Acidicapsa ligni: one gene and its partner. The protein of the gene in region 1 interacts with the protein of each later gene in a pairwise test. Links are inferred from orthologs where the notes say so. Each region holds a gene or a part of one and is shown in the gene's direction. Other genes may lie near its edges.

What was found.
Region 2: the proteins of ruvA (region 1) and ruvC interact in binary tests that used the Escherichia coli proteins (3 or more experiments, as listed by UniProt). The link is inferred for Acidicapsa ligni from one-to-one orthologs.

The regions. Positions count from the first base shown.
Region 1 is NZ_JAGSYG010000001.1:653,369-656,326, forward strand. Bases 36-2,920 are described here. They hold ruvA (Holliday junction branch migration protein RuvA), read left to right. Parts: upstream 36-1,125; coding sequence 1,126-1,716; downstream 1,717-2,920. Other genes in these bases: OHL19_RS02570 (Ig-like domain-containing protein), read right to left, coding at 36-703; OHL19_RS02580 (hypothetical protein), read left to right, coding at 1,828-2,442; OHL19_RS02585 (DUF2461 domain-containing protein), read left to right, coding at 2,550-2,920. Also shown: more of OHL19_RS02570, read right to left, coding at 1-35; more of OHL19_RS02585, read left to right, coding at 2,921-2,958. UniProt on the Escherichia coli protein: The RuvA-RuvB-RuvC complex processes Holliday junction (HJ) DNA during genetic recombination and DNA repair.
Region 2 is NZ_JAGSYG010000003.1:732,745-735,718, reverse strand. The notes cover bases 39-2,939. They hold ruvC (crossover junction endodeoxyribonuclease RuvC), read left to right. Parts: upstream 39-1,162; coding sequence 1,163-1,717; downstream 1,718-2,939. Other genes in these bases: OHL19_RS13320 (FecR family protein), read left to right, coding at 2,559-2,939; OHL19_RS13325 (hypothetical protein), read left to right, coding at 1,714-2,403; OHL19_RS13335 (protein-disulfide reductase DsbD family protein), read left to right, coding at 39-1,141. Outside these bases: more of OHL19_RS13335, read left to right, coding at 1-38; more of OHL19_RS13320, read left to right, coding at 2,940-2,974.

The DNA.
Region 1 (2,958 bases):
CAGCTAAAACCAGGGGGCTTGCCGTGCTGCGATTTTGTGCAAGCGTACCGCCATTTCCGGTGGTCTGCAGGCTCATGCTTGAGGTAAGCGATGGAGTCTTGGAAGTAATCTGCAGATTTGCCGGGCTAAAGGTGCAAGCCGTATAGGCCGGCAGTCCTGAGCAGGAGAGGCTGATGAATCCGGTGAATCCAGTGCCTGTGACCGGGGCAACTGTGGCTATCACGGTACCGGATGCGCCGGCGGTCAGAGACAGTGTCGCTGGGTTGATGCCCAACGAAAAGTCCGGCGCAGGAGCGGTGGCTTCTGGATGCACAACCACATTTTCTGACTCGGACGCAGCGTGCAGGTTGTCGCCGTTATAGGCTGCGGTCAGAGTGTGCTCGCCGGGGGTCAGTGAGTCCAGCTTAAGTACGGTTTTGCCTTCGGAATTAAGGGCCGCGCCAGAAACGGGCTTACCCTGATCCATCAACGTTACCGCGCCAGTGGCCGGGGCATTGTCCTCACCGAGGACAGTTGCAGTAAAGGTCGCAACGGTATGTCCTGCGACTTGACTCGTCTCTACGGTCAGCGAGGTACGGCTACCGGTTTGGGCTGCTGCCGTTTGAGCGGCTGCAACTGATCCGCCTATTGCGGCAAACCCGACGGGCAATACGATCAGGCCCATTATTAAGCCCGGCGCCAACGCTATTCCTGCTCGCGCCATCCGACGCATCCAAATTTCTTTGCTCACCCGCAATTAACCTCTACCCAAGAATCTCGTAATACCGCACCAGACTGTCATCTGAGCCCGAATCCTAATTGTATCCGGCCTGCCCCGCTCAGGCGAACGATATAGCCATAACCGGCCAGATGGGCGAACTGAGGGCGCCCAATCCGCCATTTTTCAGAGAACTATTGTTTGTACCCAATGAAGGATGCAAGCGAACGATTCCAGTGAGCGATTCTAGCGAACGGTGCCAGTAAACGGCGAACGATCAACAGGATCAACCGGAAGGGTTCATCTAAAAGACGGCTTCGGAGGTCTGAGGTAAGCTGCCGCCAGAGAAAAGGGGATGCTCCTGCTGTCGGGATGCGGGGTAAGGCCGTATGATCCTGTTGAGAGCAGGACAGGAACAGGTATAAACGATGATCGCTCACCTGCGCGGCAAACTCATTCATAAGCAACCGGGCCAGGCCATTGTTGAGGCTGCAGGCGTGGGTTACGACGTGACCATCTCCGTGCCGACATTTACGGCGTTACCTGCGGTGGGCGGCGAGGCTGCTCTGCACATTCACACCCAGGTGCGCGAGGATCAGATTGCGCTTTTCGGCTTTCTGGAGCGCGACGAAAAGCGGCTCTTCGAGCGGCTGATTTCGGTGACCGGCGTTGGACCCAAGTTGGCGATTACGCTGTTGAGCGGGCTCTCGGCAGAACGCGCCGTTTCCGCGATTCGCGCCCAGGACCACGCTTCCCTGACCCGCATTCCGGGCGTGGGCAAAAAGCTGGCCGAGCGGCTGGTGCTGGAGCTGAAAGACAAGCTGGACGATTTCGCTGCGGCTCCAGTTCCCTCCAGCGTGCATGGAGCGGCAGTCGAGGACGTGCTTTCGGCGCTGACGAATCTTGGTTACCAGAGGCCAGCGGCGGAAAAGGCAATCCAGCATGCGGTGGATAAAGAGGCTGCATTGGCTGGCGATTTCGATGGACTCTTCCGTGCGGCTTTGAAAATTATTCGGTAGTCTCACCATCTGCATAAAGCATCGTCAGCATGAACGCAGTGAAGGATCTGCTTTTGTCTCTGCGGGTACTTCGTTAACGTACCTGCGCGAGAAATCGCGCATAATTCCAACATGGTTGGGACTTTCCTTCGCCGTTTTCTCACAAGCCTTCAATCGCCGCAGATCGAACTGACTCTGCTGCATCTGGAAATGGCTCGACCTCTAACAGAGATGTTCCCTGAGGTTCCTCCTCCCGATTCGCCGCTCACCCTGATCCTGCTTGCTGCCCGGTGGTTAAGCCATGACTTGCATGGCGAAGAAATGCCTCGCATCGCAGCAGATCTTCTGGAAGCTGGTTTCGATACTCCGGCTCTCGTTCGTCTTGCAGGCGAGACCGAAATCCATTCCACCGCCGATGCCAAGCCTCTTGTTACGCAAGTCTTTCGTGAACTTGGAATTCCCGACACGTTTTCAGAAACACATGCCAAGCTAATCGCTACTCGCCAAATAGCACGCGAGGTAATCGCTGGCACACGTGATCCATATCGCGCAGCACGCCATCTTGAATTCATTCTGTGGAGCAGGAAACCGGCAACAGACGATTTGGTCCGTCTTTTTGATATCAGAGATGAATTCAAGTGGGATGCGGAAGAACGGCGTTCTCTGCCTGCACTCCTGGCCGATCAACTTCAAACATTTGCGCGGCTGGCCACTTTAACAGACGAACAAATTGCATCGGAATCGTAGGGTCGCGATTCGTCTCCCGAATAAGAGTTCGGCGCACAAATCCTCATTTCTACATCGCAACCTGCATCTGGCCAAGGCTGCTAGACTCCGTCCGTATGCCTAAATCTGTGAAAACCCCTTCAGCCCCAACCACCTACCTTCGCAAAGAAGGCCTGGCGTTTCTGCGTGCGCTGGTTCGTGCTAATAAGAAAGATCCAGTCGAGGCGCGAGATTGGTTCAATACGAATAAAGCCGTCTTCCAATCGGAGTTGAAGGAGCCGATGCTGGCCATCATTCGCCAGGTGACGGATGCCATGCTGGATTTTGCACCGGAGCATGTGCGGCCTGCGGAAAAGTCGCTGTTTCGCATTTATCGCGACACGCGTTTTGCCAATGACAAGCGGCCCTACAAGGATCATGTTGCCGCGTGGTGGACGCACACCGGCCTCGATAAGACATCTGGCGCGGGCTACTACTTTCACATTGCTGCCAAAGAGGTCACTATCGCCGCTGGCGTCTATATGCCGGAAAAAGAGC
Region 2 (2,974 bases), on another replicon or contig:
AGAGAAGCACAAACAGCGTAGCCACGGCTTTGTTTACACGGCCGGAATCGTGGTTTCTTTCTGGGTGCTGGTGGGTGCGCTGCTGGGGCTTCGAGCTGCAGGAGCGACCCTGGGTTGGGGATTTCAATTTCAATCGCCCATCTTCGTCGCGCTCATGGCTGGACTGCTCTTTTTCCTTGGTCTTTCGTTGGCCGGGCAGTTTGAGATCGGCCTCACATTGACCAGCACGGGTGGCTCGCTTGCCAATAAACAGGGCTACGCGGGCAGTTTCTTTACGGGAGTGCTGGCGGTTATTGTCGCTACACCTTGCACGGCTCCTTTCATGGGCGCGGCTGTTGGATATGCGCTGGCGCAGAGCCCGATTGTCACGTTCGCAATCTTTACGGCGCTGGCTCTTGGTCTGGCCGCACCCTACCTTGCACTGACCCTTCAACCGGCCTGGACACGGCTGCTGCCTCGTCCGGGTGCATGGATGGAAGTGCTGAAGCAGGCGACGGCTGTTCCGATCTTTGCGACAGTGATCTGGCTGGCGTGGGTGCTGGCGCAGACGCGCGGCGCAACCGGGGTCGCGGCACTTCTGGCAACTTTTCTCCTGTTGGCCATTGCCGGGTGGATTCTCGGACGCTGGCCGGCAAAGCGTATTCCTACATTTACCGCTGTACTGGTTGTGGTGCTGGCAATCGTAGCCTGTATTTATGGAGTTCAAACGATGGCTGCGCCTGTATCGACGGGCTCCACAGCCCAGGCGAGCGCTGACGGCAGCCGTTGGGAGCCGTGGTCGCAGGCCGCTGTTGATAAATATCGTGCTGCAGGACGACCGGTTTTCGTTGATTTCACCGCGAGCTGGTGCCTTAGCTGCCAGGTCAATGAGCGTGTGGCTCTGCGTACTGCGCAGGTGGACGATGCATTTCGCAAGGGCAATGTCGCACTGCTGAAAGCGGATTGGACTTCGCACGATGATGCGATTTCTCAGGTGCTTACGTCATATGGACGCAGCGGTGTGCCAGCTTATGCGCTCTATGCGCCAGGCAGCACGGATGCGCCGACACTGCTTCCTGAAGTCCTGACTCCCGGCATCGTCATTGACGCGTTGAGCAAGTTGCCGGGCGCTGGCTCTGCATCTCTCTCCGGGCAGAAGTAGCCCTGGGGTAAACTCAGGAGAATGCGCGTTTTTGGGATCGATTGCGGCACTGAAATTACCGGCTATGGGGTAGTTGAATCCGATGAGACGAGCCGCCGTCCTCGTCTGGATTGTCGAGCTTTTGGCGCGATCAGGCTCTCGAAACAGAAGACCATGGCAATGCGTCTCCGGCAGGTGTTTGAAGAGCTGACCGCTGAGCTGGAGCGGTGGCAGCCGGACGTGGTCGCCATTGAAGAAGTATTTTATTCAGTGAATGCCAAGTCGGCGCTTAAACTTGGTCAGGTGCGCGGGGTGGCGCTGCTTTCAGCGGCTCGTCTCAACTTGCCGCTGGCGGAGTATGCTCCGTTGAAAATTAAATCGTCAGTCGTGGGGTATGGATTGGCAGCCAAGGAGCAGGTACAGTTCATGGTTGCCCGGCTGCTGGAGTTGGCAGCGCCACCTGAGCCTCCGGATGCCGCCGATGCCCTAGCGATCGCCATCTGCCATATTCACACCTCCCAGACGCTGGATGCGCAGAATGCCATCCCTCGATCGGGATCGGCTAAGTCGGGGTCGGCTAAGGGGGCTGTGCGATGAGACAGATTCGGATTCGCCTGAAGATGGCCGTTGTACTGGCCGTCGCAGGGATACTTTTCGCGGGGAGGGAATCCCGGGCGCAGCAGCCTGCAAAGCCGACGGCGACCTTCCAAGTGGAATTTACCAATGCCAGGTTGCTGCCGTCTCACTGGGTCATGAAATTCGGCGAAGACGGTAACGGCTGGTTCGATGCAGATCCGAGTCATCTGACGGACGCTGCAAGCCACCGTATTCAGGTTGGGGAAATTCATCGGGCAATCCAACTAAGTCCGGCATTTACCGCGCAGGCATTTACCGTTGCACGGCAACGTCAGTTGTTCGACTTTCCGTGCGAAGGCAACCTCAAGGTTGCGTTCCAGGGAACCAAGCGGCTGAGTTACTCAGGCCCTGAGGGCACCGGGAGCTGTGAATATAACTACTCGAAGGACAAGCAGATACAGGCATTGGGGGATTCTCTGCTCTCCGTTGAAAACACGATCGTGATCGGTGCCAGTCTTGAGATGTTGTTGCAGCATGACCGTCTCGGTCTGGATCAGGCAATGAGTGATCTTGCCATTAACGCGCGCAATGGCAATGCGCTTGAGATAGGCGTAATTCGCGAGACGCTGGGGAAGATTGCCAGCGATGAAAGCGTTCTTGAGCGGGTACGTACCAGGGCTCGTCTGTTATTGAAAGCCACACAATAACAAGGATGTCGCTCAATTGTAACTTTCTTGCAGTTCTGCGACTTTTGCACTTAGTTTGGGTCTTACTATAGGAAGCCTTATTCGTCGGCAGGGAGCTGGATCGCCGACTTAGTCAGCTTAGTTATGGGCGTGTAGTCGCCCGGGAGAGTGTCTCCATGAAAAGTTATGCCGTAGATGTCAATCGTAGGACAAATCGTGCCGTTGCATCGCGAGCTGTCAGGTCGGGTACGGGCTTTCGCATCTTTGCGTTGATGCTCGGTGCCGGGGTGTTGTCGGGGATGCTGGGTGCGGGGCTGACTCTTCGCGCAGCAGAACTTCCAAACGCAGAGCTTCCGAACGTGGAATCAGGCAATACCTCTGCTACCGCCAGCGCTGATACGGGAGCACCCGTCGATTCGCGCGCGCTCCGTCTGAGCAGCGTCGAAGGACAGGTGCAGGTTTTGCAGGATGGCCAAGTCATCGCTGATCCTGCCTATGCGAATCTGCCTCTTTTTGAGGGTACGCAGGTCATGACCGGCAACGATGGACGCGCTGAGATTCAGTTTGAGGATGGGAGTATTGTCCGTCTTTC